One region of the Vibrio qinghaiensis genome, then DNA from elsewhere that is predicted to be linked to it. Evidence: predicted binding sites of a transcription regulator. Region 1 holds the regulator's gene; the other holds the start of a gene.
What was found. The regulator MetJ, encoded in region 1, represses methionine synthesis genes. The targets are predictions, from matches to a motif close to TTAGACNTNTANANGTCTAA.

Region 1 (16,186 bases):
AAGGCTTTAAATGCATCCTTGATTTTGAGTTTGCGTTTTTTCTTGGTATCTCCCGCAAGGTTCTGAAACAAACCTTGCAGCTGATTGGTCATTTCTTCCATGCCCGGAGGCGCCATAATTTCAACCCCCATTTGAGGGACAGCGACATTGATTTCAATCTCTTTGTCGTCGAGCTTTCCTTCACGCAACTTTTTACGGAAGATTTGGCGAGTGTTAGAACTCTCTTCGCCCTTTTCATTCTCTCCCCAAGCATCACGAGCTGGCGGCAATAAAGCATCTAAAATGCGCTCTTCTGCTTGCTCTTGCGCGCGAAATTGCACTTTTTCCATCGCTTGCTGGTGAGTCATTTTTACCGCGACATCGGTTAAATCGCGAATGATGGTTTCCACTTCTTTACCAACATAACCCACTTCGGTAAATTTGGTCGCTTCCACTTTAATGAATGGTGCGTTGGCAAGCTTGGCGAGACGACGAGCAATTTCCGTTTTTCCCACCCCTGTTGGACCAATCATCAAAATGTTTTTCGGCGTTACTTCGGCGCGCAAGCTCTCTTCGAGCTGCATGCGACGCCAGCGGTTACGCAGCGCAATCGCCACCGAACGTTTGGCTTTATCTTGACCAATAATATGGCGATTTAATTCGTGAACAATTTCACGTGGAGTCATTTCAGACATCAGATTTTCCTTAATTCTTTACCCTAACACTGTCTTTATTTTTCGGTGGTCACTGTTTGTTGCAGTAGCAATTCCGCCGGTATTTCTAGTTCTTCGATAGTGTGGAAATGGTTGGTAAACACGCAAATGTCGCCGGCAATTTTCAGTGCTTTTTCAGCGATTTCACGTGCATCTAAATCGGTATTTTCTAATAATGCGGTCGCTGCAGCTTGGGCAAAATTACCGCCCGAACCGATAGCAATCAGATCGTTTTCTGGTTGAACGACGTCACCATTGCCCGTAATAATGAGCGATGCCGTTTCATCAGCCACCGCTAAAATCGCTTCTAGCTTACGCAGTGCTCGGTCACTACGCCAATCTTTTGCCAGCTCAACCGCGGCCTTAGTAAGATGACCTTGATGCATTTGCAGCTTACTTTCAAAGCGCTCAAACAAGGTAAATGCATCGGCTGTGCCACCGGCAAACCCTGCCAAGACTTGATTATTGTACAGACGGCGAACCTTGCGCGCGTTGCCTTTCATTACGGTATTACCGAGCGATACTTGTCCGTCACCGGCGATGACAACTTTATTATTACGACGTACAGAGACGATGGTAGTCACGACAGGACCTCTTATTTGTTTTCACGATGGAGTTAGCAAATATATGAGGATGGTTGGGGAAGATTTCAAGTCACAAAAAACACTCACCGCGAATCGATTGGATGCGGTGAGTGATCGCTCTTATTGTGGTTCAGTCCAAATGGCGCACGGCTCAATTTTAGCGCGTTGTAATTTATGCTCGTCACGCTGCGCATCACGCTTATATTTGTATGGCCCTAATACCACGCGATACCAACTGCTGCCTTCCGTTTTTCGGATTTCACTTTTTAAACCCTGAAACGCGATATCGAGTTTACGGCTTTCAGCCTGCGACGAAGTCTTGTACGCCCCACACTGCATAATATAAGGAATTTCAGACACTTTTTGTTCTTTGGCTACCACTTCTACTTCACGTTTCGGCAAGCTATCCACGTAATCCCATTTTTCCTCTGGGGGCGGTGGGATCACTTTCTCTGGCTTAGGTTTTGCGACTGGTTTTGTAGGAACCACAACCGCTTGAGGCGGCTCAGGATCACGGCTGAGTAAGAACAACCCATAACTAAAACCGGAAATGAGTAATAGTGCCAATAAGCCACTACGCCAAGGTTTACGACGTGGAGCTGTTTTTTTCGGGGTCGGCTTTTTCGGACTACGACCGCGCCTTACATAATCTTTATTAGCCACAGAGAATTCAAAAGTTGATGGTTTGTGCCAATGTTAATGCAGTTTCCAACGACTTAATAGTGTTGAAAGAGTTGCAGCGCATCAAAAATGCGCTGCATGTGGTTAGCTCAAACGAGGAGGCGCTGCGCTTTCTCGAATCACTAACTTGGTTTCTAATAGTCGAGAACCTGCGCCAACCTCTTGACCACGAAGAAGATCGAGCATCATGAGCATCGCTTGACGCCCTATCTCATAGCGCGGCTGTGATATGGTCGTTAACGGTGGATCGCAGTAGAGCGCAAATTGAATATCATCAAATCCCACCACTGAAATATCTTGTGGAACGCGCAAACCCAATTTTTTGGCTTCCTTAATGACACCGATCGCCATACTGTCATTATGACTAAAAATGGCGGTGGGGGGCTCAGATGACGCCAATAATTGGCGCAGTGCTTTAGCCCCGGCTTCAAAAGTAAAATCACCATAAGTGCAATAATTAGGATTCATTTCAATCCCTGCACGGCGTAAGGCTTGTTGATAACCTTGATGGCGGAACTTACACAAGGTTGCCTCTGCTGGCCCTGAAATTTGCGCGATGCGTTTGTGCCCAAGCTGCGTAAGGTAGTTCACCGCCTCAAACGCTGAGGTAAGGTTATCAATATGTACCGTTGGCAACTCAAGTTCTGGCGCAAATTCACAGGCCATCACCATAGGTGGCAGGTTTTTTTGTTCAGGCTTACTGACATCAAACGGCAAATCCGTACCTAGCAGCAACATGCCATCAACTTGCTTAGTAAATACGAGGTTAACTAACGAACTTTCTCGCTTTTTCTGCTGACCACTATCACCCAGTAGTACTAAATAACCATGTTCCATCGCCGCATCTTCGATACCACGAATGATCTCGGTGAAGTAAGGGTCACAAATATCCGGCACGATAGCGACAATGGTTTTGGATTCATTACGGCGTAAGTTGCGAGCGAGAGAATTTGGTGAGTAACCAGCTTCTAAAACGGCATCTTCGACACGCTTTCGCGTTGAAGATGATACTTTTTCAGGGTTCATCAACGCCCTAGATACTGTGGCGGTTGATACACCTGCAAGCTGGGCAACATCCTTCATTGTCGCCATAGAAATTAACCTCTTTAAAAGTCGTTACTGGGTTGAAATCACCCGTTGTTATGTTTATACAATCAGATTGTACAATCTGGTTATCCATTTTAAACGACGAGCTGTTATTCACAGCGGATATATGAGTGATAGTCTATTCATTTCCACCCATAAAGTTACGGTCAGATTAACAAATCTTACATAACAAGCGTGAAGTCACTCACATTAGAGAGGATTAAATTGGCTAGCAAAAATAATAGCAGCCTCTTTAGCATTCGATTGCTTCAATATGTTACATCTCATTTCATCGGAAACGCTACTGAGGTTTAACTGAGATCTTGCGGTTCAATATCTAACGACCAGCGAATTTTCTTGGCTAGAGGTAACAGTCCAATGGCTGGTTTAGCGCTCATCAATAGTTTTTGCATTTTGGATCGATGCTGAGTTTGCAGTAATAACTGCCAACGATATTTGCCCGCTCTTTTCGCCAATGGAGCTGGGGTTGGCCCTAACACTAAGCACGAATCATCAAATAATGGATGCGCTTCTAACGTATGCCTGATTTGGCGTAAGAACTCTTCCACCATCGAAGCTTGATTGGATTCCGCTTTAAATAGTGTGAGATAGGTGTAAGGCGGCAACATCGCTATTTTCCGCTCTTCTAACGCGGTTTCTGCAAAATGACGATAATCCTTTTGCAACAGTGCTTGCAGCAAACTGTGTTCCGGGTGATGCGTTTGTAAAATGACTTCGCCGGGTTTGCTAGCACGCCCTGCTCGACCTGCCACTTGAGTAAATAGCTGCGCCAAGCGTTCGGCGGCGCGAAAATCACTGCTGTATAGCGAACCATCCACATCCAATAACGCCACTAAAGTCACATCGGGAAAATGGTGCCCTTTAGCGAGCATCTGCGTGCCAATTAAAATCTGATACTCACCTTGGCGAATCGATGATAATGCACTTTCTAAACTGCCTTTACGACGCGTACTATCGCGATCAATACGCACCGTTTTATATTCGGGGAAAAGCTGCGCCAGTTGCGCTTCAAGTTGCTCGGTGCCCACCCCAACCGTGACCAACTGAGTTGAACCACAACCTTGACACTGATGAACCACCGGACGTTGCGAGCCGCAATGGTGACAACGCATGTCACTGCTGTATTGGTGAAAGGTATAGTACGCATCGCAACGTTTGCATTCGGCAATCCAACCGCATTCATGGCACATCAGCGCGGGCGAGAAGCCGCGCCGATTGAGAAACAGCATCACTTGGTTACCAGCGCTGAGGTGTTTTCTCATCTCAGCAATCAGCGGCGCTGATAAACCACTCTCTAAAAACAGGCCTTTCACATCCAACACTTTGTTTTTAGTGGGCACCGCTACGCCCGCACGCTGAGTTAAGCTTAAGTGATGATATTTGCCGCTCAATGCATTATGCAACGTTTCTAATGCTGGAGTGGCAGAACCGAGCACAATCGGGATCTGCTCAAGGTTTGCACGCATTACCGCGACATCTCTTGCATGGTAGCGTAGGCTATCTTGCTGTTTATACGAAGCGTCGTGCTCTTCATCAACAATGATGATACCTAGATCTGCAAAAGGCGTTAGTAGCGCTGAGCGAGTACCAATAATAATGCCCGCGATATTATCACGCGCCGCTAACCACGCGTTGAGGCGCTCGGTTTCATTGAGCCCCGAGTGGACCACGGCAACTGGCACATTAAATCGCTTACGAAAGCGGTTAATGGTTTGTGGTGTTAGACCGATCTCAGGCACCAGTACCAATGCCTGGCGGCCCTTTTCTAAAACGGGTTTAATCAGGTTTAAATAAACTTCGGTTTTCCCTGAACCGGTGACCCCTTCAAGTAAATAGCATGCGAAATGGTGATGGCTATTAATTGAAGCAATCGCGATCGCTTGTTCTTGGTTGAGCTTGGGCTTTTCCACATCCGCTTCAACATTCTGCGGCCAAGCCGTCAGTGTCGGCCGTTTTTCCAGTGATTCTATCCAGCCTTTCTCTTGTAAGGTTTTGAGTACGCTGCTACCTACCTCTTCATCAATAAACAGTTGATGGGGTACAGCGCCAGACTCAAGCATCGCCATCACTTTGGCTTGCTTTACCGCTCGCCCAAATCCTTGCATGAGTTGATCGCGCCCACCGGGCGTCAGTTGCCACTCTACTAAAGTCGAAAAATCGGCCGCTTTCCCTTTGCGTAATGCGCCAGGCAATGCATTAAATAACGTGTCGCCTAATGGGTATTGATAAAACTGGCTACACCACAACAGCAATTGATAGAGTTTCTCTGGCCAGACTGGCTGGCTATCGAGCACCGCTTTTAGCGACTTTAATTGATCGACTGAAAACTCAGACTCACTGACTATAGCGGTGACGATACCCACCAGAGTTTGCCGACCAAATGGCACCGACACTCGTCCACCAACAATCGGAAACAGATGACTTGGGATCTGATAATCAAACTGCTTATCCAATGGGACAGGTAAGGCAACGCGTGCAATGGTGGGGCGCATAATCGACCGTTCGTTCTACAAAAAATGTGAAAAGACAGTCTACTGGATGCGTCACCGAAATTCGAGCTTCGTCATTGGACAAAAATGTGGCGAAAATAGCGGCGAAATGGCTTGATCCACTGAAGAGGATTCATTAATATATCGCGCCTTGATGATATGGCTTCTTGCTTGATGTTAAGCAGTCAGCGGTATCAACATTTTTTTATTAACTACGTGTGGTGTCCGGCATAGATTCGGATAGCGACGCGGCCCAATTTGAGGTTATCCCATGAAAGCTGGTATCCATCCAGAGTACAAAGCAGTTAGCGCGACTTGTTCTTGCGGCAACTCTTTCGAGTTCAGCTCAACGCTAGGCAAAGATTCTATCCACCTAGACGTGTGTGACAAATGTCACCCATTCTACACTGGTAAGCAACGTATCGTTGATACTGGCGGCCGTGTAGATCGCTTCAACAAGCGTTTCGGTGCTCTTTCTAGCAAATAATCTCTTTTTTGCTAGAAAATTAAAAAAGGATGCCTCGGCATCCTTTTTTGTTGGCATTTTTTGTATAGTTGTCAGTACGCACTGGTCTTATCTGCGACATTTTCTCCATTTTTTGATGAAGCACGTCAGGTTCCCGCCTAGGAAGTTTGAGCAACATCCATTAGAATTATGGACCTTTTCCAATCCAACACGAGCACTTATACCTATGTCTGATGACACTCACCAAGAATTAACGGCAGAAGAACAATTTCGCCAACGCGCACTCGATTATCATGCTTACCCAACCGCGGGTAAAATTGCCATTTCATTAACTAAGCCTGCCGACTCGGCTGAAGACCTTGCTCTAGCTTACAGTCCGGGCGTCGCTGAACCGGTTCGTGAAATCGCGCAGAACATCGACAACGTTTATAAATACACTGCGAAAGGCAACACCGTCGCTGTGATCTCAAACGGCACGGCTATTCTTGGTTTAGGTAACTTAGGTCCGATGGCTTCCAAGCCCGTCATGGAAGGAAAAGCGCTACTGTTTAAACGCTTTGCTGGACTTGATTCAATTGATATTGAAGTAAAACACCGCACAATCGATGAATTTGTCGATACGGTTGCCAACATCGCTGACACCTTTGGCGGCATCAACTTAGAAGATATCAAAGCACCAGATTGCTTTGAGATTGAACGCCGTTTGATCGAACGCTGTAATGTGCCTGTTTTCCATGACGATCAACACGGCACTGCGATTGTTACCGCCGCTGGCATGCTCAATGCGATTGAACTGCAAGGCAAGAAACTCAACGAATGCACTATCGTCTGTCTTGGCGCTGGCGCAGCAGCCACCGCTTGCATGGAACTATTGATTAAGTGCGGCGCAATGCGTGAAAAAATCTACATGCTTGATCGCAAAGGTGTGATTCATACTCGTCGCGATGACATTAATGAATATAAGCAGTTGTTTGCTAATAACACCGACAAACGCACACTGGAAGATGTGATTGAAGGCGCTGACTTATTCCTAGGTGTGTCAGGCCCCAACCTGCTGCCTGCCGAAGCGCTAAAATTAATGGCCGATAAACCGATCGTATTTGCTTGCTCAAACCCAGATCCAGAAATTAAACCAGAACTCGCACGCGCGGTACGTGATGATTTAATTCTCGGCACAGGTCGTAGCGATTATCCAAACCAAGTCAACAACGTGTTGTGCTTCCCATTTATTTTCCGTGGCGCTTTGGATGTCCGTGCTAGTGAAATTAATGACCAAATGAAGCTAGCCGCAGTTGAGGCGATACGTGAACTGGCTAAAGAAGAAGTGCCGGCTGAAGTGTTGAAAGCCGCAGGCGTAAAAGCGTTAAGTTTCGGCCCTGAATACATCATTCCAAAACCGATGGACCCACGCCTACTGCCTCGTGTTGCTAAAGCGGTTGCTCAAGCAGCGGTTGACTCTGGCGTCGCTCGAATCGAGATGCCTGTCAATTACATGCAAGAATAATCACAAGCTTGAGCGGCTAAATGCCTCGCTCGAAAAAAACCGCTGACTTTCAGCGGTTTTTTTATATTCTGAGACACAGAGCCAAAGTCACCATGGCAACTTACCCAGTATCCTCTCGATTTTATCTCGTTGTACCGCAATTACGCGCTACACTTCTTCATCATCATACGCTTCAAATTCAATGCCCATGGCGGTCATTAATGCTTTTGCTTCCGTCGGAATATCGTCTGGACGATCTTTTCTCAAATCTTCGTCGGTCGGTAAAGGTTGACCGGTATAAGCATGCAAGAAGGCTTCACACAGCAGCTCACTGTTGGTTGCGTGGCGTAAGTTATTGATTTGACGGCGAGTGCGCTCATCAGTTAATACTTTCAACACTTTCAATGGGATTGAAACGGTGATTTTTTTGACTTGCTCACTCTTCTTCCCATGTTCAGCATATGGGCTAATGTATTCCCCATTCCAGTCTGCCATTGCGCACCTTCGTTATCGTAATTGGTCGTTAAAAATTTGAAAGTTGGATTTTAGCGGGATTTACCGCCACAAGCAAAGACATATAGACGTCTAGATATATTGACGTCTTCTTTTTGGTTCAGTAAAGTGTGCCATTATCGACTGATAGATAGCAATATAGCGCACTATCGGATATAGCTAATACTCTAGACAATTGAAATTGCCACCTTAGTTGTCCCCGAATAAGGCAGGAACCCCCTCAATAAAAGTCAGTTTATTGAGTTTATTAAGTAAGGAAACCGTCATGACCACTCGCAAGCCAGCCACCATCGCCGTTAGAACCGGTATTGAATCCGACTCTCAATATCATGCTGTTGTGCCTCCAATTTATCTTTCGACAAATTATAGCTTTCCTGCGTTTGGTGAAGTGCCTAAATACGATTACACACGCTCTGGCAACCCGAATCGAGGTCTGCTCGAAAAAGCGTTGTTTGAACTCGAATCGGGTCAAGGCGCGGTGGTGACTAACTGTGGCACTTCGGCGCTGAATCTATGGGTTTCCGCCTTTTTAAGTCCTGACGATCTGATTGTGGCCCCGCATGACTGCTACGGTGGCACATATCGCCTGTTTAATACACGCGCCAAAAAAGGCGATTTTCAGACACTCTTTATTGATCAATCCGATCCAAACGCTTTGCAGGCTGCTTTGGCGAAAAAACCCAAATTGCTACTCATTGAAACTCCATCCAACCCATTAGTTCGCGTGGTCGATATTGCTGATATTTGCCAACAAGCACACGCCGTCGGTGCATTAGTGGCGGTTGACAACACCTTCTTAACGCCAGTATTTCAAAAACCATTAGAGTTGGGCGCAGATTTTGTCATCCACTCCACCACCAAATTCATCAACGGCCACTCCGATGTGATTGGCGGAGTTGTTATCACTAAAACAGAGCAGCACGCTGAAGAGCTAGCATGGTGGGGCAACTGCCTTGGCTCAACGGGAACCCCTTTTGATAGCTACATGACGCTGCGTGGCATTCGTACCTTAGGCGCAAGAATGCGCGTCCATGAGGAGAGCTCACGCGCTATTTTGGACTATCTGCAATGCGAAGCCTTAGTCAAGGTCATTTATCACCCGAGTTTGCCAGAGCATCCTGGCCATGAGATAGCGAAAAAGCAGCAATCTGGCTTTGGCTCTATGCTCAGTTTTGAGTTTGCGGGCAGCTTTGAACAGCTTAAATATTTTGTCTCTCAGTTAACATTATTCTCACTGGCAGAATCATTAGGAGGCGTGGAGAGCTTAATCTGCCACCCCGCTTCGATGACTCACCGAGCGATGGGCGAAGAAGCGTTGGCCGAAGCCGGTGTTTCACAGCAGCTATTACGCCTATCGGTCGGCTTAGAAGATGCGCAAGATTTGATTGACGATCTCGCGCAGGCCTTTGCTAAAGCGCAGGAGGCCTATTAATGACTGCCCTACGTCAATTGCACAAGTTTGGCGGTAGCAGCCTTGCCGATCCTGAATGCTACAAACGGGTCGTTAATATCTTAAAAGAGTATTCTCAAGCTGATGATTTGGTGGTGGTTTCTGCCGCAGGAAAAACCACCAATCGTTTAATCGAATTTCTCGACGCTCTTAATAAAGATGGTCGAGTGGCTCATGAGAACTTGCAATCGGTCCGTCAGTACCAAACCGATTTAATCAACGCGCTGCTCGATGAAGATGCAGCGCAACCGCTCATCACTTTACTCACCAACGAAATTCGCACTTTGGGTCAGCTTTGCGCGCCCCTATCACCAGCTCAACAAGCGGCAGTACTTGGCCATGGTGAAGTGTGGTCATCACGCTTATTGGCGGCGTTACTCAATCAACATAACCTTGCGGCTGTGGCACAAGACGCCCGCGAATTTCTTCGCGCGCAAGCAGGCACACAACCGGAAGTGGATCGCGCTCGCTCCTACCCTTTGCTGAAAGAAATTTTGGCACAACACGCGCATCACCGAGTGATCATCACAGGCTTTATGGCTCGCAGTGAACAAGGTGATACTGTGCTACTTGGGCGCAATGGCTCCGATTACTCCGCTACGATGATCGGCGCACTTGCGGAAGTAAACCGAGTAACGATTTGGAGTGATGTGGCCGGTGTTTATAGCGCCGACCCGCGCATTGTTAGTGATGCCTGTTTACTGCCGCTACTGCGTTTGGACGAAACCAACGAGTTAGCGCGCCTTGCCGCCCCGGTATTGCACAGCCGAACTTTGCAGCCCGTGGCCCAAAGCACCATGGATTTGCACTTGCGCTGCAGTTATCAACCCGAAGCAGGCTCGACTCGCATTGAGCGTGTATTGGCATCGGGACGTGGTGCCAAAATCATTACTTCACTTGATGATGTGCTGTTGATTGAGCTTAATTTTGCTCACGGGCATGACTTCCAGCGCCTACAAAACGATGTGCTACGCAGCTTGCGTCGTGCTCAACTCGAACCACTAGCTTTCGATACTCAAGCCGATCAACACCAACTGCGCCTTGCCTATACTGCTGAGATTTCAGGCGGAGCTCTAGCTCATCTGCAAGATGCCGCTTTTGAAGCGGAAATTAAACTCAAAGAAGGCTTTTCGTTAGTGGGTGCCGTGGGTGCTGGTGTGACGAAAAACCCCAACCACTGCTACGGCTTTTATCAACAGCTACGTTCATCACCGATCGAGTTTATCTGTGAAGCAGAATCTGGGCTGAGTTTAGTTGCGGTACTGCGTAAAACGCCGATCACCCCCTTAGTGGTGGGTATGCATAACCAACTATTTCAGGCGCAAAAACGGGTCGCACTGGCACTGTGTGGCAAAGGCAACATTGGTTCGAGTTGGTTAAAACTCTTTGCTGAACAAAAATCAGAGTTAGAAAAACGCCATGGCATGAACTTCGAATTGGTCGCAGTGGTCGATAGCCAAACCTATTGGTTTGATGAGCAAGGGATAGATGCGGTATCGGTTTTAAAGCATTTTGACGATGAAGCGATTGCCAGTGAGGGAATGGCTTGGCTACAACGCTTAAGCAATATTCAAGGGTATGACGAAGCGGTTGTGCTCGATGTAACCGCAAGCAAAGAGCTAGCTGATCACTACCTCAATATTGCTGAAAATGGGATTCACCTTATCTCGGCGAATAAAGTCGCGGGCTCTTCCTCTAGCGTCGATTACCACCAAATAAAAGAAGCGTTCGCGAAAATTAGCCGCCATTGGCTCTACAACGCGACGGTTGGCGCAGGCTTACCCATTAACCACACGGTGCGTGATTTGCGTGAAAGCGGCGATGAAATCGTCGCCCTCTCTGGTATTTTCTCTGGCACTTTATCTTGGTTATTTCAGCAATTCGACGGCTCAATACCGTTTAGCGAACTGGTCGATTTAGCATGGCAACAAGGACTTACCGAGCCTGACCCGCGCAGCGATCTGGATGGTTCAGACGTCATGCGCAAACTGGTGATCCTAGCCCGTGAAGCAGGGTTACAGATCGAACCGGAAAATGTCAAAGTTGAATCACTGGTTCCTGATGAGCTCAAGCACCTCTCACTGGATGACTTTTTAGACAAAGGCCAACTGCTGAGTGAAAAATTAGCCGAGAGGCTAACCAAAGCACAACGTGAAGATAAAGTGCTACGCTATGTCGCAAGGCTTGAGAAAAATGGCAAAGCAACGGTGGGGGTTGAAGCTTTAGAGCGTGAACACGCTTTGGCTAACCTTTTACCTTGTGACAACATCTTTGCTATCGAGAGTAAATGGTATCGCGATAACCCGTTAGTGATTCGTGGTCCGGGCGCTGGTAGAGAAGTGACAGCAGGAGCTATCCAATCGGACCTCAACTTGCTGTCAAGCTTGCTGTAACACTCCAGCTTATTCCAGATTAAGGGGCCACTAGGCTCCTTAATTTAACTGCGAAAGGATGATATTAGGTCATGCATACCGAGGGTGAGCATGACTTGAAGGTCACTCACAATCAACATGAATAATATTCATAATTACAGTGTTGACATAAAATGTTATTCAATACATTCTGTGGACATATAGACGTCTAAACGTCAACTTAAGGAATAATAGATTGGCGCAAAAACGCCACAGGGAGAAATAAAATGGGATACACGCACGCCGGTCATATTGATGCACTCAACCAGAACGTGGCTGAGCTATCAGATAATATCAATGTCTCATTTGAGTTTTTTCCACCCAGCTCAGCGCAAATGGAAGAGACATTGTGGAATTCCGTTCACCGTTTAAAAACCCTGCAACCTAAATTTGTTTCTGTGACTTACGGAGCAAACTCTGGCGAGCGCGACCGCACCCATTCGATCATTAAAGAGATTAAAGATCAAACTGGTCTTATTGCAGCACCGCACCTCACTTGCATCGATGCCTCTCGCGATGAGTTGATTCAGATTGCCGATGACTACTGGCACAACGGCATCCAGAACATAGTTGCGCTGCGTGGCGATATTCCCGCTGGTGGCGGCAAACCAGAAATGTATGCTTCCGACTTAGTGACTCTACTCAAATCTCGCCATGATTTTGATATTTCTGTCGCGGCATTTCCAGAAGTCCACCCTGAAGCGAAAAGCGCGCAAGCCGATCTGGTCAATCTAAAACGCAAAATTGATGCAGGTGCAAACCGCGCAATTACTCAATTCTTTTTTGATGTTGAAAGCTACTTACGATTTCGCGACCGCTGCGTAGCCGCTGGTATTGATGCTGAAATTGTACCGGGCATTCTACCGGTATCAAACTTTAAACAAGCCTCTCGCTTTGCCGCGCAAAACAACGTTAAAGTCCCCGGATGGATGGCGAAACAATTTAATGGATTAGATGATGACCCAACCACACGCCAGCTCGTGGGTGCAAGCCAAGCCATTGACATGGTTCGCATTTTAAGCCGTGAAGGCGTCAAAGACTTCCATTTCTATACGCTCAATCGCGCTGAAATGACCTACGCATTGTGCCATACGTTGGGCGTAAGACCGAAAGCATAAACTTTCTCTGCACTCATAACGCTATTATTGGTAAATGTTGCTCGTGATAAAACGCGATGATTGATTAAAAGTAACGCCGACTTGATGTCGGCGTTGTGGTATTACTTAAGCGAGCAGATTACTCCACGTCGTCCATTTTACCAAGTAAGCTACGAATACGATCTTGCCATGCATTCTGCTCTTGCTCCATTTGTTGCGCTTTTTGCTCAAGCTCTTCACGCGCTACTTTTAGCTCATTCGCTTCATTCACAAGCTGCTGTTTCTCTTCTTTAAGCTCTTCCACTTCCATTTGTAGAAGTGCGATGGTGTCAACTGCGGTTTGAATTTTTGCTTCTAGTAGTTCTAATACTTCAAAAGACATGGTGCATACCCTTAGTTATTCGGTTGAGGTGAACAAAATTTCACTTATTGGTTCATTCTACTCAGCACAGCGCTCAGAAACACTCACTATATGCAAATTTTCTCGCTATTTGATTAAAAAATCAGCTCAACTTAACCGCAAGCTCACTTAAGCGCTAAAGCTAGGCAGAAAAACACCTTATCTGGCGATAGATTCACTCAATTTGACGCTTAGCTTTGATCAAGTGCAATCCTTGTGAACTAAAAAAGCAAACGTTTACTATTTGATATGCTAAAATTCCCGCCGAAATTTCCTATTCCCTTTTCTTTGGAGCTAGCATGAAACGCGATTTAGCAATGGCATTCTCTCGAGTCACTGAAGGTGCTGCACTGGCAGGTTACAAATGGCTTGGCCGAGGCGATAAAAATGCGGCCGATGGCGCAGCGGTAGAAGTCATGCGCAACCTACTCAATAAAACCGACATCCAAGGTGAAATTGTAATCGGTGAAGGCGAAATTGACGATGCTCCAATGCTCTACATTGGCGAGCTTGTTGGCCTTGGTGGCGATGCGGTTGATATCGCAGTGGATCCTATTGAAGGTACGCGCATGACGGCAATGGGCCAGTCAAACGCATTGGCTGTTTTGGCGGCTGGCGAAAAAGGCAGCTTCCTTAAAGCACCTGATATGTACATGGAAAAATTGGTGGTTGGCCCCGGTGCTAAAGGGTGCATTGACCTCAATAAACCTTTAAAAGAGAATTTAGAAAATATCGCCGCGGCGCTGAATAAACCATTAGACACTCTAGTGGTGATCACCTTAGCGAAACCTCGCCATGATGCCACCATAGCGCAGATGCAAGAGATGGGTGTTCGCGTGTTTGCTGTGCCAGATGGCGATGTCGCCGCCTCGATCCTAACTTGCATGCCTGATAGTGAAGTCGACGTGATGTACTGCATCGGCGGTGCACCTGAAGGAGTGGTTTCAGCCGCGGTCATCCGAGCTCTAGATGGTGATATGCATGGCCGTCTGCTACCACGTCATGAAGTCAAAGGCGATACGGAAGAAAACCGCATTTACGGTGCAAAAGAGTTAGCTCGCTGCGCGGAAATGGGTGTCGAAGCTGGCGTAGTGCTGAAAATGGAAGAGATGGCCCGCAGTGATAACGTCATTTTCTCAGCTACTGGTATCACCAAAGGGGATCTGCTGGAAGGCATTACCCGCAAAGGCAACATCGCCACCACAGAAACGCTATTAATTCGTGGCCGCTGTCGTACCATTCGCCGTATTAAATCAATTCACTACTTAGAGCGCAAAGACCCAGAAGTGCGCGCGATCATTTTGTAATCCGCCAGTGCTTTGCTCTGTTTTATTTTAACGACAAAGCATAGAGAGACAAAAAAGACCGCAATGCGGTCTTTTTTATTTACTCACTTTATACCGAGATGGAAGAAGCGATTAAAACAGCTCTTCAGCCACTTTATACAAATCAGTGCGAACTGGACGCTTCATATTTTCAATTGCGTCGATAATATCGTGGTGAACCAACTGCTCTTTCTGAATACCAACACAACGACCACCGTGGCCATCAAGCAGTAAATGTACCGCAAAATTACCCATGCGTGACGCAAGAACACGGTCAAACGCCGTCGGGCGACCACCGCGTTGAATATGACCCAGCACGGTAGCGCGAGTTTCACGTCCCGTTGCTTTTTCAATTTCTTTCGCCAGTTGGTTAGCATCCATCATCAACTCAGTCAGTGCAATAATGGCGTGTTTCTTACCTTTCTTAATGCCGTCTTGAACGTTCGCGATCAGTTGATCCATATTCAAGCCAGTTTCTGGGGTGATAATGTATTCACAACCGCCCGCAATTGCCGACATCAGAGTCAAATCACCGCAATGACGACCCATGATTTCAACAATCGAAATACGTTGATGAGAAGAGGAAGTATCACGTAAACGGTCAATTGCATCGATAACCGTGTTTAATGCTGTTAAGTAACCAATGGTGTAGTCGGTACCAGCAATGTCGTTATCAATCGTGCCTGGTAAACCAACGCATGGAAAACCCATTTCAGTCAGCTTTTTCGCACCCATGTAAGATCCGTCACCGCCGATGACAACTAAAGCATCAATACCATGCTTTCTTAGGTTTTCGATCGCTTTTTCACGTACTGCGACTTCACGAAATGCAGGGAAACGCGCAGAACCTAGGAAAGTACCACCTTTATTGATAACGTCAGAAACGCTTGAACGATCCAATTTTTTAATGCGATCTTCATAAAGGCCAAGGTAGCCGTCGTAAATACCAAATACTTCCAAATCAGCACCGAGTGCCGTACGAACAACACCACGGATTGCTGCGTTCATGCCAGGTGCGTCACCGCCACTAGTCAAAACACCGATCTTTTTAATCATGCTCACCCTCGATTTTTTGGGAACTTAATACTCATTTTTTACGCTGTCCGTTAGCGATAAAACAGACAACAAAATCTTTCCAATCTGTGCATAATGTTACCTTTCCTAAAAAGGAATACTACTGTTATTTGCACGAAATCATGTAAGTTTGCTACTTATGTAAGAGTATTACAGTTTTGAGTTAACGCTTTGTTGATTCATATCAGAATCAGGCTTATTTATTGTTCTTAAAAAGATAGTTAATAAGCGCGTTTTTGTCGCTACCACCCTTGTGATTTTTGTTTTTTTTCTGGTCCAAACACCACAGAATAAGGATCTTGGTGGATTAATACATCAGCTCCCGGGAAAGCCTCGAGTAGCTTATCTTCCACCTCATCGGAAATGCGATGCGCCTCAATCAAGCGGATATTGTCATCGAGTTCCAGATGTAAC
Region 2 (16,186 bases), 1.4 Mb from region 1:
TGCTTAATTTAGGGTTGAGGTTGGGTGAGGGAACGGGTGCTGCATTAGCCGTACCTTTGGTCAAAGCAGCCGCCGAGTTTTACAACACCATGGCCAGTTTTGCCGACGCAGGAGTGACAGTGTAATGCTGCGCGCTTTCGCTTATCAATTAGAGCTGTTCTGGTTGGCGCTGAGTTTTTTCTCGCGCCTTCCTATTCCTAACAATACGCCCTATTGCAGTGAACGAATGAACCGATCTGGGCGCTATTTTTCCTTGGTTGGTCTATTACTCGGCGCGATCTGCGGTGCCATCTACAGTGTGCTGATCCTGATTTTACCGAACGAGGTGAGCATCGCACTGACGATGGTGGCCAGTTTGTTATTAACGGGAGCATTTCATGAAGATGGCTTAACCGATATGGCGGACGGCATTGGCGGAGGAATGACGGTTGAGCGCCGTTTGAGCATCATGAAAGATAGCCGTATTGGCACCTATGGTGCGGCCAGTTTAGTGATGGCGCTACTGTGTAAGTTTCTCTTTCTAGAGGCGCTACTTGGTTATGGCAATGTATTGATGGTGTGGGTGCTAGGCTACAGTTTTAGCCGTGCGATAGCGGCATCGTTGATTTTCGACATGCCGTATGTGAGCGATCTCGATAGCAGTAAAAGTAAGCCGCTAGCTAATAAACAAACCCTTCCAGAGCTCATTTTTCTACTGCTGTGCGGCTTAGCGCCTGCGGTATGGTTTGGTTGGCAGGTAAGCCTGAGCCTAGTATTGGTTGCTGTGGTTTTTCGTATTTTCTTCAAAGCTTGGTTGATGGCACGTATTGGTGGCTTCACCGGAGATTGCCTTGGCGCTGCACAACAGATCATGGAACTGCTGATCTATCTGCTGCTTATTGTATTCGCTGGGCTGGGTTATTTGAGCATGGGAGCGATTGAATAATGGTGCATTTGATTTTGGGTGGCGCGCGTAGCGGTAAGTCTTGTTTCGCTGAACAGGCCGCAAAGCAAGCACACCAAGCCCTGTTAATGCGGCTGCCGCAGGCTCAGCTTAACTATGTTGCCACCGCGATTGCGTTTGATGATGAAATGCAGGCAAGGATTGCCCACCACCAGCAGCAAAGAACGTCGGAATGGCAAGAGCACGAATGCCCTGAACAACTGCCTGAGTTAATGGCCACTTTTTCAGCACATGATGTGGTATTAGTGGACTGCTTAACGCTGTGGCTGAATAACGTTATCTACAACCATGGCCAGCAAGCTCACGAAGCGGAGATAAAAAAGCGAGTCGAGCAACTCTGTTTTGCCGTTGAGCAAACGCCCGCCACTTTGGTTATCGTCGCTAACGAAGTGGGCCTTGGCGTGATCCCGATGGGGGAGGTTTCGCGCTTATTTGTCGATAATGCGGGCTGGCTTAACCAAGCGCTAGCCAAGTTAGCAACCCGAGTGAGCTTTATTGCGGCGGGCTTGCCGATTGTTTTAAAAGATATTGTTTTAAAAGATATTGTTTTAAAAGACATCGTTTTAAAAGACATTGTTTTAAAAGACACTGCTCTAAACGACATCGCTTTAAAAGGCTCACAATGATCAATCTCTATTTGATGCGCCACAGTAAAACCGTCGGTCGGCCTGCACTCAATGGTAAAACAGATGTGCTCGTTGAAGCGCATCGGCAAGAGCAGATCGCTCACACTTTGCTGAGGTCCCCTTACTCCTTCTCAAACATCATTACTTCGCCGCTACGCCGTTGCCATGATTTAGCGCAGCAACTGGTTTTACAGCAGCCGAAATTGGATTACCAAATTGAGCCTGATTTCCAAGAGATGGATTTTGGTGACGTCGATGGCGTGGCCTTTGATGAACTGCAATCGATGTGGCCAGTAGTGGAAACTTTGTGGATCAATCCGGCCCAACATCAACTACCGAATGCAGAAAACTTGGCCGATTTTCATCAGCGTGTAACTCGTGCTTGGGAGGCGCGAGTTAAAGAGATTAAACAAGACACTTTGATCATCGCTCATGGCGGAACAATCAGAATGATACTTGCCGATGTTCTAGGCACTGACTGGCAAAACCCACATTGGTATAGCGTGTTAAATATCGACTATCAATCATTAACTCATATCCAAATAGGAAAAGATAACGCTAAGAATGTGACTGTGAAGAGCATCGGAATTCAAATTTAGCACCGGGTGAGTATGCAGTAGAGTATGGAGTAACTATCAGATTTAATGGTAGAATTCCCGGCCATTAACGCCGAGCCTCTGGTTAAGCGTATTTTTGTATAAGGTATTGAGACGATCGTTGATGAGCTTCATTTACCCTTATCCATCTTGATAAGTGGGATCGCCTCAACATAAATTGCTTCTACAATTCATTAACATACCGCTGTGCAATAAAGGAGTAACGCATGACGAAGTCCCTTTTCCGCCAATCTTTCCTATTTGATAGTTTGGATTTAGACCAAGAAATGGTCAGTGGCGAAATCCAAACGGCAGCTGGTATTACGCTTAAAGTGCTCTCGCGTGGAGTACTCGAAGTGATTCCCGCTCATCTCAACGATGAGAGTAAGCACATCATTATTTCTTGCGGTATTCATGGTGACGAAACTGCGCCAATGGAATTAGTCAATAAGCTGGTGGATGATATTCAGTCAGGTTTTCAAGCGGTCCAACACCGCTGCTTATTGATTGTGGCTCATCCTCAGGCGACGAATCAACATACCCGTTTTGTGCAAGAGAATTTGAACCGTTTATTTGATGATAAAAATGGCAATAACTCGCTAGAAAGAGAGATTGCGCAGCACCTCAAACAGACAGTGAAAGACTTTTTCGAACACACCGCTGAGCAAAATCGGTGGCATCTTGATTTGCACTGTGCGATTCGTCACTCCAAACATTATTCGTTTGCCGTCAGCCCTAAATCCCGCCATCCTGTCCGCAGCCGAGAATTGATGGCATTTGTTGAAAACGCCCATATCGAAGCGGTGCTGCTTTCAAATTCCCCCTCAAGTACCTTCAGTTGGTACAGTGCTGAGAATTTTGCCGCGCAAGCTTTAACGCTTGAGCTGGGGCAAGTCGCACCTCTTGGTCAAAACAACCTAGAGCGATTAGTCGCGTTTGACTTAGCCATGCGCGATTTGGTAGCCAATGCGACACCTGAACACTTGCCAAGAAAGCCAACTATTTATCGTGTCAGCCGTACCATCGTCCGTTTGCATGACGATTTTGATTTCATGTTTGATGATAACGTCGAAAACTTTACTGCGTTTAAACATGGTGAGGTATTTGGTCATGATGGTGAAAAGCCACTCATGGCGAAAAATGAAGATGAAGCGATCGTATTTCCTAACCGGAAAGTGGCATTAGGCCAGCGCGCTGCATTGATGGTGTGCAAAGTAGCGACACGCTATGAAGACGATCAATTGGTATACGATTAATCGATGCTACTTTTGGCTTGTTAATCTTTTGACCTGTTAACCTTTTGGCCTGTTAACAAGGTGTGCAATACAGGCGATTGCTTTTGTATATCACTTTCTATTTAAATGGCTTAACGGTAAGGTTAGGCCATTATTGTTTCTCTTACTTACATATAAGCGCATGACGTTCAATCAGTTACTCTTAAAAAAACAGCGTCGCTGGCATTACGCCCTCTACGCTATGCTGGCATTGTTGATTACGATGAGTGCGTTTTATTTGATGGTGGGTGAACTCTTTATCAGCCCATTTCACACTTGGTCACCACTGGAATGGCAGTTAGTGACTGAACTTCGTGCTCCTCGTCTGCTCTCTGCCGTCATCATTGGTGCTTCACTAGCCGTATCAGGCGCGGCGCTGCAAGTGTTATTAGGGAATGTTTTGGCAGAACCGGGCGTGCTTGGTATTTCTGGTGGAGCCAGTGTGGCGATGGTAGTGGTGCTGTTTTTCTTCCCTGCCTTGGCCTCACCTGAAATTTTCATGCTTTGTGCCGTAGTCGGTGCGATGGTGTTTACTCTTTTACTGGTCAGCATGGCTAAAGCGATGCGTTTAAGCACAACCCGCTTACTGTTGGTCGGTGTGGCGCTGGGTATTTTATCTGGTGCTGTGGTGACATGGGCGTTTTATTTCAGTAATGATCTCAGTTTAAGGCAACTGGTTTACTGGTTGATGGGCAGTATTGGTGGTGCAAGCTGGTATCAACATACGCTTTCATTAGCAGCGCTTCCGGTTATTATCTGGCTTGCTCTGCAAGGAAAAACGTTAGACAAACTGATGCTGGGCGAAACTCATGCAAAGCAGTTAGGTGTGGATGTACATCGACTACGTTGGAAATTGATTTTTGCCGTGTCGCTGCTGGTAGGAGCTGCGGTGGCATTGGGCGGTGTGATCAGTTTTGTTGGGTTGGTTGTTCCGCATTTATTGCGCTTGGCGTTTGGTTCTGAAAACCGCTACCTTTTACCTATGTCGGCTCTGTTCGGCGCACTCTTACTGGTCTGCGCGGATATCGTTGCCAGAACGGCGCTTAATGCTGCTGAGCTTCCACTTGGTGTCGTCACTACCACCATTGGTGCGCCGATTTTTATTTGGATGTTGTTGAAAAACCATGATTCACGTTAATAGCCTGCAGGTTTCATCACGCTTATTGCCACTCTCTTTTAGCTGCCAAGCGGGAGAGGTGTTGCATGTTATTGGGCCTAATGGCAGCGGAAAAAGCACTTTACTCTCGGCGTTAGCTGGCGTGACAGAGAGCCAAGGTGAGGTTCATATTGGTGAGCTTCAGCTCTCAAGCGCATCGTTAGAGGCGCTGTCACTGCACCGAGCTTATCTGTCGCAAAACGACAAGCCTGTTTTTAATGTCGATGTTTATCAATATCTTGCCTTAGCGATCCCCAGTTGCGCCGATTTACATTCTCAGGCTGTTAATCAAGCCGTGCTTCATCTCACTCAACGATTGAATATTCAAGACAAATTGCATCGATCCATTCACCAACTGTCAGGCGGCGAATGGCAACGTGTCCGCTTGGCCGGTATTTGCTTGCAAATTTGGCCAACCTTAAACCCTTACGCGCAGTTATTGATATTAGATGAACCTGCGGCGCCTCTTGATATTGCTCAAGAAGGGTTGCTTTATCGTTTGATTGAAGAGGTTGCACAGCAAGGGATAGCGGTAGTGATGGCCAATCACGATCTCAATCGAACATTGCGCCATGCCGATCGCGCTCTGTTACTGCAAGATGGCGTATTGCAAAGTTACGGCTCGGTTGAACAAGTATTAGAGAGCCAAGCGTTAAGTGCAGCGTTTCAGACTCAGGTGAAGCAGGTTGTTGTTGAAGGAAAGCCTTACCTTATCTTTGATTAAAAGCACAACTGTCGTGCAGTAAGCACACTTTTAGCGCATCAATGTGCTGAAGATAGAATGATAAAAATAGTAAGTCTATTAAAAACAAATGGTTAGGTTTTATGTGAAAGTTGGCACGCCAATCGCATTAATAGAATCGATACATTCTCGTTCTTGTTAGGCTTTTTATAAGTCTCTTAACCACCTTGCACCCACAAGGTGGTTTTTTTTATCTGAGTCTTTGCAAGGTTATTGCGTCAATGAAGCAAGGTCAGCAGGACGGTAATAGACTGATTTGAGCACTTTACCTTGGCGAATCGTTTTGCCTTCAGAGACAAAATCTTGTGCGCATTTAGCAATAATGTAGTCGCCTTTTTGTACGGCCATCAGCTCAATACCTTGTTCAGCATAGTAGGCTTGGGTATCAGCATACTCTTTTTCATTGCGACATACTTTACTCATGTTCGAGCTGTGTACTTCATCCCAGCATGGAATAAATTCGATGCCACGATTCACGGCAACATTGAGCAGAAGATCAATCAAATAGCTGATCGCTAAGTTGTCACTCACTTGGCTATGCCCTAGGTGGACTAAGCGACCCATCAAAACGTACACAGTATCGATGATCGCATCCGCTTGTTCTGTTTTATTGTCAGCTTCAGCAAGTTCAGTCAACTCTTCAATCGCGAGCGAAGTATGCAACGTGTCAGCTTGATCGTTTAAGCTGCTGGCATCAGCAACGGGGAGATCAAAGGTGCTACGAAACTCGGTAATATCGCGGTAAAGATGATCGTAAATCTCTTGAGTAAGCTTGGATAAATGCATTATCTCGGTCCATTGGTTTGGTTAACAGGGATTGTGACGCGTAGTAACAAATTGATAGTAATAAACTGATAATAATAAACTGATAGTAATAAACTGATAGTAAGAAAACGGATAGTAAGAAAACGGATAGTAACAAACTGATGGCAAAGCTGCGACCCATGCCATCAGTTTGTTCAAAGAACAAGGTTACTTATTGAGAAACAAATAAGGAAACAGTTGGCGGCGTTCTTGGTCACTTAGAGCACTAACACGAGCGATATTGGTATCGGGAATCGCTTCTGGGTTAGGGTAGTGCTTGAGTACTTTTTCCATGCTCTCTTCACGAATAAGATGGAAAATCGGGTACGGCGAACGGTTAGTTAGGTTTTCGTCATCTTCGGGGCGTGTGCCGCCAAAACAGTAGTGAGGGTGAAAAGTAGCGACTTGGAAGATGCCTTGCCAATCTTGTTGCGTAATTAATGCTTCGACCCAATCGATAAAAAAGTTGTACTCAAAAAAATCTTCGAGCATGTTTGGCACCACCACTAAGGTGGTCTCAAGAGACTGTGCCGAGCTGCCTTCTAACTCTAGCAATTGCTGCAAAATATCTTGCAGCAATTGTTCTTCAGTATCGGCTTCACTGACGAAAATTTTGATCTGTTGGTTACGTTGTGGTTTTGCGGCGAAAGGGCAGAGATTTAAGCCAATCACCACATCGTTAAGCCACTGTTCGACTTCAGTTGTGATGGCGGTTTTATTTATCGTTACGCTCATAATACTTATTAAAACAGTCAATTTGGCGCAAGCATAGCATGACTCTTTTGATAAAGTGAGTGGATAACACTACTTGATCAATTCATGCAGCGGTTTGCGGTGCGCAAGGGCGCGGTCATCATGGCGCAATTTCCAACAGAGAAAAAACATCGCCACATACAACACCATTCCACCCGAAACCACCACCGCCCAACCGCCATTTTGCCAGCAATAGAGTAGGAAAAACCCGCCGAGGCTGCCACCCACATAGTAATGAACCAAATACAGAGCGGTCGCGGTTGCTTTTGCGCTGCTGGCCTTTTGGCTCACCCATGAATAGGCAAGCGTATGAGTAAAAAACGCGCCGAAACTGATCAGCATTAAACCGATCAGCATAAACGGGATTGATTCAACCAAGGCTAGCCACATCCCCGACAAACTGAGTAAGGCTCCCAACATCATGCCCGAAATGGCATTGTAGCGTTTTGTCCAGTTGGCGGTCAGTTTCGAGCTGAGTGTTCCCGCCAAATAACATAGGAAGATCAATGATGCTAAGCCAATCGGTAGCGAGTAGGGTTCGGCGACAAGCCGAAAGCCCATCACTGAGTAAAGGTTAACAAACAGCGCGAAGTTAGTACCACCAATCAGCATCGCTAGCCACAGTGTGCGGTTAGAAAGATGTTTTACTAGCGCACGATTGTGGTGAAAGAATAAGCCTCGTTGCGGCGTGAAATTGCGTTGAATGGGCAGCAACCACAGCACAATGATAGCGCATACGAAAGTAAGCAAGGCAATCACAATCACCGCTTGTTGCCAGCCAAAAGCATCGGTCAATATACCGCCTAAAATTCGGCCGCTGATGCCACCTAATGAATTGGCAGCAATATAACCGCCAATCGCTTGGCTAAAAGCTTGAGGTGAAAGCTCCTCAGCCATGTAAGCCACGGCAACCGAAGCAAAGGCGGCCAATGCGACGCCCATTAGTGCACGAGTTAAAACCAGCACCCACAGTTGTTGGCTGATCAGCATCAAGCTGCCGATCAAGGGCATCATGAATAGCCCCAATAACATCACTTTGCGGCGGCCAAAGGATTCAGAGCTGATTGCCCAAGGGACTAAACTGACGGAGAGTGCGAGAGTTGATGCGGCAAATAACCAGTTAATTTGAGTTTCCGAAACCGCAAAATGCGTAGCAAGGTAGGGCAACATTGGCTGAAAAAGATAGAGATTACAAAAGACTAAGAACGAGCCGAGCGCAAGTCCCCAAGTGACTTTTCGGTATTCTTTACTGCCAATTTCGATCATGATTACGCTTCACTTACGTTATGTATCTGTGATCACAGTAGCAGTGGCTTGGTGATTAATAAAATATATTAAAAATATCGTTGTGATATATAAAATATATCCAAACCCCATTGGACGAATCTCGCTTTGTTTGATTCTGTGGAACCATAACGCTATGGATACTCGCCATCTAAAACATTTTTCGGCTGTGGTTCAGTGCGGCAGCTTTACTTTGGCAGCCCAGCAACTGCACATTGCGCAGCCAGCGCTCAGTATTTCGATTAAGAAATTTGAACAGCAATTAGGGGTTGTTTTGTTAAAAAGAGATGAGCGAAAAGTGACGCTGACCCATGAAGGGCAAGTGTTATATGAACACGCCACGCGTATTTTGCAGCAACTTGAAGATGCACAATTGGCGATGGATGAGCTTAAAGGGCTAGTCAAAGGCGAAGTGAGGCTCGGCGCGCCGAGCATGATGGGATCCTATTTCTTTCCAGAAATTGTAATGGCTTTTAAAAGTCACTTTCCCTTGCTAAAAATGACGGTGATAGAAGCGGGAACTCAGTCGATTCGGAAAATGTTGCTCAGTGGTGAGCTAGATATTGGTGTGATCCTCAATCATGATCTTCCTCCGGATTTAGAGGTTGATCCCCTCTTATCATCGCAAATGGTGGCGGTAGTGGGGAAAGAACATGAGTTAGCACAACGAGAATCGATAGATTTTAAGACCTTTTTTGAGCATGAATTGGTAATGTTTAAGCCCGGTTATTTCCACCGCGACTTCATTGATAAAGTGTGTAAAGAGTATAAGCTCAGCGCACATTTCTCTTTTGAAACCAATCTGTTGCCAATGATTTTAAGTATTGTCAAACATGAGTACGCAGTGACTGCGTTATTAGAGCTTGTAACGGAGCATGAACCGGATGTACGAGCGATCCCTTTTGAACCGCCAGTCTGGTTAGATTTAGCCCTCGCATGGCGCAAAGAGGGCTATTTGTCTAATGCCGACCGTACTTTTATTGAATTTGTGAAACAGTATGTGTGAAAGGGGCGATGTGTATCGTTCGATTAACTTTGATAGATTTTTTCAAAGTTGTTTGGGTTCCAGCCAATCATAATTCGATCACCAATTTTTAAAGCCGGTACACTGCGCGCGCCGATCGCATCCAGTTCCTTCCGGCCGCGTTGCATTTTTGCGTTACATAAGCGGTAGGGGATCTGTTTGGCGTCAAGATAGCGCTGAGCATCTTTACAGTGCGGGCATTTATCTTTGACGTAGAGCACAATACGTTTCATCCAATTCACTCATTAACCGAACATAAAGGGCGGCAAGTTTACCCACCGAGGCGCTGAGTTTCAACTCTCTCGGATGCGAAGCCTTGCTCCTTGTGATTGGAAAGATGAAACGCAGGCTTGATTCAGTTACACTTAGCGCCTTTTTTATGAGTCAGTTGCTGGGCTATGCATCCATCTTTTCGTTACATACAAAACTATCCGCCTCATCTCGTTTCACAAGTTGGACAGTTGATCACGGCCGGTAAATTCGTTAGTTGGTTTGAGCAACGCTACCCACAGCGCCATTCGATTCAAAGTGAAAAAGCGTTGTTTAACTACGCGATTGATCTCAAAAATCAATACATGAAGAAAACGGCGCCGATCAGTAAAGTGGTGTACGACAATAAAATCCACATTATCAATAACGCACTAGGGTTGCACAGTTATGTTGCCAAAGTGCATGGTGGGAAAATCAAATCTAAAAATGAGATCCGCATAGCGAGCATGTTTAAAGAAGCACCGGAGCCGCTGTTGCGCATGCTAGTGGTACATGAGCTGGCTCACATCAAAGAGAAAGAGCACAACAAGGCCTTCTATCAACTGTGTTGCCATATGGAACCGAATTATCATCAGCTCGAGTTTGATGCACGATTGTTTATGATGTATCTCGATTTAAAAGAGGAGCAGTAATGTCAGCCAAAGCGAAGTCGCAGAAAAGCCAACCTGAAGCGAGCCATAAAAAACCTGCGTTAAAAGCAAAGCAGGGGTTACATCTTCGTAATCAGCATCAAGGACAATACGATTTCCCCGCGCTGATTAATACACTGCCTGCTTTGAAGCCCTTTGTTATTCGCAACCCGAGTGGTGAACCGAGCATCAATTTCTCCGATGCGATGGCGGTGAAAATGCTCAACAAAGCGTTATTGGCACATCATTATCATGTGGCCCATTGGGATATTCCCGCTGGGTATTTGTGCCCGCCGATCCCCGGTCGAGCTGATTATATCCATCGCGTGGCCGATCTGCTGCTAGATGAGTGCCCATCCATCAAGCATGAAAAGGTTCAAGCACTTGATATTGGGGTCGGAGCTAACTGTATTTATCCGATAGTGGGCGTGGCAGAGTACGGCTGGCGCTATGTTGGTAGCGATATTGATCCTATCTCTATTAAATCCGCCAATCTGGTGGTTAATGGCAATGCTTCACTCAATGGGCGTATTGAATGCCGTTTGCAGAGTGATGCAAAACACATTTTTAAGCAGATTATTCAAGAAAATGAGCGTTACGATCTCACCACGTGCAACCCGCCTTTTCATGCATCACAACTACAGGCGCAGCAAGGCAGCGAACGTAAGTTGAAAAATTTACAGCGTAATCGAGTCAAAAAAGGTCAAGAAATTGCGGGGCAAGACGCTAACAGAAGTAAGGCGGTTACGCTCAACTTTGGTGGACAAAAAGCTGAGTTATGGTGCCCCGGTGGTGAAGCTGCCTTTATTAAAAACATGGCCTTTGAAAGTCAACACTACGCTCAGCAAGTGCTGTGGTTCACCACATTGATCTCTAAAAAAGAGAATGTACGTTGGATGCAAAAACAGTTAGATAAAGTCGGTGCTGCAGTGGTGAGGGTTGTTGAAATGCAACAAGGGCAAAAAGTGAGTCGATTCATCGCATGGAGTTTCCAAAATGACAGCCAACGCAAACAATGGTTAGCGGCAAAGTGCTAGGCTGACTTCGTTGATTGACTATATTGGTCAGTGAGTTGAGATAGCAATAGAAGGAGTAAGGTATGGACTTTGACCTTTATTTACCTTGCCAACCTGACTGGATCTGCCAGCCCTTCGCTTATCTGTTTGCTTTGCTTGCGATGATTGGGCTTGGGTTTTTTATTCGTATTATCTATCGCGAATATCAAAAAATTCAGCGCGCTCAGAAAGTCAGACGTCTTCGCCGTATCCACTATCGTGACCGTAATGGTGGCAAAGACGGTAGACCCACCAATATCAAATAACCCTTGCCCTAGTAATACGATGTTAGGAAAAGGTATCGAGCGCCGCTTGATATTTTTTCTCTAACGCTTTATTTCCTGCCTTTTTCTCTAACTCTACCAATAATTGAAGCGATGTTTTTTGGTTACCGTAGCGCTGATTAAATTGCATCAAGCGGATGCGAGCTTGCGTGTATTGTTGAGCGCCAATTTCCAATTTAGCTAATTGCAGCAATGAACGAGCTCGATTAGGGTCATGGTCTAATGTTTTTGCAAAATAGTAGCGCGCTTGTTCTTTATCGCCAGATTTTAACGCGCAAAAGGCTGCGTTCTCATAGCTTGCTGGGACAAGGTAATAATAGGGTTGGGCAATGGCGCGGTTAAAATATTGATCGGCTTTTTGATATTCGCCCTGCTTACACAAAAATGTACCGTAGTTATTGAGAATATTGCCGTTTTTGGGATGGGCGCGAAGCGCGGTTTGATAGGTTTTACGTGCGGCCTCTGTTTCACCGACAGTTTGGTAGTAGTGAGCCATCGCAAGTTGCGAGCGATAGTAAGTCGGCGCATGTTGTGTGGCTTTTTCTAAGTTCTCACGTGCTTTGCTCATGTTGCCATTTTCTAAATAGCCTAGGCCGAGCGCAATGCGAGATTCAGCCATTTCAACCGGATCCGCTTTTACTTCAGGCTCACCCTTTTCGTTCACGGTGACACAGGCCGATAACGTGAACATTATCAATATCATCAGTACTTTTTTCATTATCTGCAGCTCCTAAATCGCTTAGACGCATGATAAGGAAATCAGAAGATTGAGGGAGAAAGAGGAGAGAAGAATGCGAGTCAGTATGCACTATGTTTGAGTCAGTATGCACTATGTTTGATGAAAACCTGAACACCTCATTACTGAGATGATCAGGCATGAAACACTAATCGTCTTTGGTAAATTTATCTTCGCTAAAGTGTTCAAGGTCGTAAGGTGTTTGTTGGTAAACACAGTAGTTTAACCAGTTTGCAAACAGCAAGTGACCGTGGCTTCGCCAGCTGGCGACTGGCTTATTATCTGGGTTGTCATTGGGGTAGTAGTTGACTGGGATTGCGGGTTCCATCCCTTCACCTAAATCTCGAATATATTCACCATGCAGTGTATGTGCGTCGTATTCAGGGTGACCTGTGACAAACACGTTACGTTTGTCTTTGGTTGAGGCTAAGTACACACCCGCCACATCGGAGGTGGCGAGAATATCTAAATTCGTATGTTCGGCTAAGTATTCTGGTGAAAAATCAGCATAACGAGAATGGGGCGCTAAAAAGGTGTCGTCAAAGCCGCGTAATATCGGATGAAAGGGATGGTGGATTTCATGATGATAAACGCCCGATAATTTTTCTTTGCGAGTTCGTTTGGGCAGATTGTAGAGCAGTTTTAGCCCCGCTTGCGCTGCCCAGCAAACGTAGAGTGTGGAAGTGACGTGATTTTTAGCCCATTCCATCACGCTTTTTAAGTGTTCCCAATAAATCACATCTTCAAATTGAACCAACCCCAAAGGCGCTCCAGTGATGATGAGCCCGTCGAAGTTGCGATTTTTTACCATCTCAAATTGACGGTAAAAGTTCTCCAAATGCTCAGTGGGGGTATTTTTACTTGGGCGCTCATCAATTCTCAGTAATTCAATATCCACTTGCAGCGGAGTATTGGATAACAGGCGTAAAAACTGAGTCTCGGTTTCGATTTTCTTCGGCATTAAATTCAAAATCAAAACTTTCAGTGGACGGATGCCCTGTGTGGCGGCACGTGTTTCTGACATCACGAAAATGTTCTCATGACGCAGTACATCACCGGCAGGCAGTTGGTCTGGGATCTTAATCGGCACAGCTTTCTCCCTAAGCTATTTTTGGACGTCTATACTGCCGAACTTAACTCAATCAAAACCAGATGTCGATAGCAAAATGGATCTTGCTGTGAAATTGGTTACTATTGGATATCCGTTTACTTACCTGTTGGATACACATGGCGCTAACCTTAACTTTGATCAGGGGATTACCCGGCTCAGGCAAAAGCACCTTAGCAAGGACGCTACATGCAAAGCATTTTGAAGCGGATATGTATTTTATCAATGAGCAAGGCAGCTATTGTTATCAGCCAGATAAAATCGAGCAAGCTCATCGGTGGTGTCAACAGCAAGTGGAGCGCTGTTTAGCGCAAGGTGAGGACGTTGTTGTGGCGAATACTTTTGTTCGACAGTGGGAGATGCGAGCTTACCGGCAGTTGGCTAAACGTTACCATGCAACCTTAGTGATTAATGTTTGTCGTGCGCAGTACCAGAATGTTCATGGTATCGATGATGCCACTGTTGAGCGTATGCGTCAGCAGTGGCAGGAATGATTGATTAACGCTTCCGCTGGAGTTGGTAAAAGGCAAGGGCTCCCCAACCAAACACTTGCACCCACAAGATCCCCCACTGAGTGCTGATTTGATCCCATGATGCGCCCATTTGGTTCAAACTAAGAAATCCCTGAATGGCAGGCGTACTGGGAAAGAGGTTGGAGATCCAAATGATAGGGCGTGGAATTGCTTCTAAAGGCCAAATAAAACCAGCTGAAAAAATCAGTGGCATTGAGCTGATTAATACCACTAACGTCACCAATTCTCGCCGCGGTGTAACTGAACCAAGCCAAATGCCGCATAGGCAAGAGGCCAGTAAGAAAGGCAGTAGAAGTAGCAATAAATGCCCCGCACTGGCGAGGGTGTTGACACCATGTGAGGTAAAACTGGCACCAAAGTAGTACATGCTGAGTAGATAATAAACAGCAACCAGGACAATGCTGCGTACCAATATTAATCGTAGCGGTGTGGTATGACTCCAATAGCCATTTCCGTGCTTTTGTGTTCCGCCCATTAATCCTGCCGCCATGATCATGGTTTGTTGTAAGATCAAAACAAACACCGCTGGGACAACGTAATCAACATAACCCATGCGTGGGTTAAAGGTCGGTTTTAAGTTGATGCTTGTGGCGGAATAGTGCTGAGCGGCCAGAGAAAGCGGTTCTCCTTCCATCACTAAACGTGACACTTTACTTTTCGCGGCTAAGGTTCCACCAGCTTGCGATAAGCCCTCAACGATGGTGCCGTACACTAGAAAGTAAGAGGCATCGCCAGCGTAGGCCAGTGTTGGACTTTTCCCAAGCAGTAGGTCTTTATAAAAATGTTCAGGAATCACTAAAATACCGCTAACTTTGCGGTTAAGAAACGCCTGCTTGGCATCTTCAATGGTACTGTCTCGTTGAATCACTTTGACTTGTGGCGTTGCGTCAACCATGCGTTCTAGTTGGTAACTGGCTTGGCTTTTATCGAGATTGACTATCGAGAGTGTCTGATCGCGTGGAGTTTGCTGCGTATAAGGCAAAGGGTATAAAAAGGAGTAAAAAACCACGCCACCAAAGACAGTCAACAGCACTACAGGGTTAGTGAATAGCGCTTTTAGCTCTGCTTTAAGTAGAGCAATGAATCGCGTAGTTTCAGTCATGGTTGATTCGCTCGGCTTGCTTGTGTTTACGGATAAGAATCAAAGTGAGCAGCAGCGGCAATGCATAGCCCAGCATTGGCACTAAATACTTCAGTGATGACAACAGCTCAGCGTTATAACTCACTTGGCTTACTTGCACTTCAATGTAGTGACTCACTGGTAGCAGGCTTCGCCACCACTGCGCTAGAGTATTCATATCCGTCACTGGGAACGTAATACCCATAAACGCAAAACTTGGTGCGGTAAAAGCGCCAGCAAAACTCATCGCTCTTGCCGGATCGAGTGTTAGAAAGAAAAAGAGTGCGCCCATGATCATACAGGCGAGCGTCATTGCAAGTTGTGCGATAATCAATAGAGCAAAACTGCCGTGCATTGGCCACATTAATATTTGATAAAACCAGATTAAAAAACCAATCCCTTGCAACATAAAAATCGGCAGATAACGCATCAATGTTAGCGTTAAAATTCGTAATGGCTTTTCTCCAAGCCACGTTTGCAAACCAAAGTGACGATGGTTTGCAGCCAAAATCATAATGGTACTGACCACGACAACGATTTGCCAAAGAGCGGGTACAACCGCCGAGACTAAAAATTGCGCATAGTTTGTATTGAGATTAAACAGGGGCGTAATCTGTGTCCTGATTGGTACGGCTCGCCCCATCGCACTCAATGTGGTTTGTTGGCTAGTCGCTAGGTTTTTTACGACATCCACGTGGGCATTGAACGTACTTTGTGCTTGAACAATGGCAGCGTTGATCAATCGTCCAACCAAAATGTATTGGCTATTAAAGAAGGTCGATACTTGTGGCTGCTCACCACGAAATATTGATTTATCAAATTGATACGGAATGACAACGTACGCGTAAATGTCACTTTCAATCAACGCAGTTTTGGCTTGATTGACATCTTGGAACTGGTGCGTGACGGCCATGGTCGAGGTTGCATCGAAATCTCTTATCAATTGACGTGACAATTGGCTGTGAGACAAATCGACCACGCCAATCGGCAGATCGCGCACTATCCCTTGTGAGAAAATCCACCAAATACTGAATGCCAATACTATGGGTATCCAGCTTAGGCTAGACAATAGCCAAGGATCATGGCGCAGCAGAGGCCATTGAGGGCGAACCTGAATTGACATAAGGCTTACAGCTCAACCACTAAACTCATTCCCATACGCAAACCTTCGACAGGTGTGGTAGGGCGAGCTTCGATTTCAAAGGTGCGCAAATCAAACCCTTGTGAGGCGTCTGTTGATCGCCATGTG

Region 2: a site for MetJ is predicted at 13,288-13,307, ahead of metA (homoserine O-acetyltransferase MetA). Genes of this name have one in related genera too.

What each region holds. Positions count from the first base shown of each region.
Region 1 covers NZ_CP022741.1:2,556,694-2,572,879, forward strand. Annotated here, with positions in the region: gene hslU (HslU--HslV peptidase ATPase subunit) at 1-674, opposite strand, end outside; gene hslV (ATP-dependent protease subunit HslV) at 710-1,276, opposite strand; gene CCZ37_RS11920 (SPOR domain-containing protein) at 1,397-1,939, opposite strand; gene cytR (DNA-binding transcriptional regulator CytR) at 2,042-3,049, opposite strand; gene priA (primosomal protein N') at 3,355-5,556, opposite strand; gene rpmE (50S ribosomal protein L31) at 5,825-6,040, shown strand; gene CCZ37_RS11940 (malic enzyme-like NAD(P)-binding protein) at 6,246-7,523, shown strand; gene metJ (met regulon transcriptional regulator MetJ) at 7,671-7,997, opposite strand; gene CCZ37_RS11950 (O-succinylhomoserine (thiol)-lyase) at 8,281-9,447, shown strand; gene CCZ37_RS11955 (bifunctional aspartate kinase/homoserine dehydrogenase II) at 9,447-11,858, shown strand; gene metF (methylenetetrahydrofolate reductase) at 12,104-12,994, shown strand; gene zapB (cell division protein ZapB) at 13,113-13,355, opposite strand; gene glpX (class II fructose-bisphosphatase) at 13,673-14,680, shown strand; gene pfkA (6-phosphofructokinase) at 14,792-15,754, opposite strand; gene fieF (CDF family cation-efflux transporter FieF) at 16,015-16,186, opposite strand, start outside.
Region 2 covers NZ_CP022741.1:1,164,773-1,180,958, forward strand. Annotated here, with positions in the region: gene cobT (nicotinate-nucleotide--dimethylbenzimidazole phosphoribosyltransferase) at 1-125, shown strand, start outside; gene CCZ37_RS05395 (adenosylcobinamide-GDP ribazoletransferase) at 125-925, shown strand; gene cobU (bifunctional adenosylcobinamide kinase/adenosylcobinamide-phosphate guanylyltransferase) at 925-1,569, shown strand; gene CCZ37_RS05405 (histidine phosphatase family protein) at 1,566-2,168, shown strand; gene CCZ37_RS05410 (succinylglutamate desuccinylase) at 2,393-3,421, shown strand; gene btuC (vitamin B12 ABC transporter permease BtuC) at 3,582-4,577, shown strand; gene btuD (vitamin B12 ABC transporter ATP-binding protein BtuD) at 4,564-5,319, shown strand; gene CCZ37_RS05425 (nucleoside triphosphate pyrophosphohydrolase family protein) at 5,548-6,123, opposite strand; gene CCZ37_RS05430 (DUF1415 domain-containing protein) at 6,310-6,876, opposite strand; gene CCZ37_RS05435 (MFS transporter) at 6,946-8,160, opposite strand; gene CCZ37_RS05440 (LysR family transcriptional regulator) at 8,315-9,184, shown strand; gene CCZ37_RS05445 (glutaredoxin family protein) at 9,208-9,435, opposite strand; gene CCZ37_RS05450 (M48 metallopeptidase family protein) at 9,601-10,104, shown strand; gene rlmF (23S rRNA (adenine(1618)-N(6))-methyltransferase RlmF) at 10,104-11,138, shown strand; gene CCZ37_RS05460 (hypothetical protein) at 11,201-11,422, shown strand; gene pilW (type IV pilus biogenesis/stability protein PilW) at 11,445-12,158, opposite strand; gene metA (homoserine O-acetyltransferase MetA) at 12,325-13,266, opposite strand; gene CCZ37_RS05475 (ATP-binding protein) at 13,404-13,778, shown strand; gene CCZ37_RS05480 (ABC transporter permease) at 13,783-14,919, opposite strand; gene CCZ37_RS05485 (ABC transporter permease) at 14,912-16,060, opposite strand; gene CCZ37_RS05490 (HlyD family secretion protein) at 16,066-16,186, opposite strand, start outside.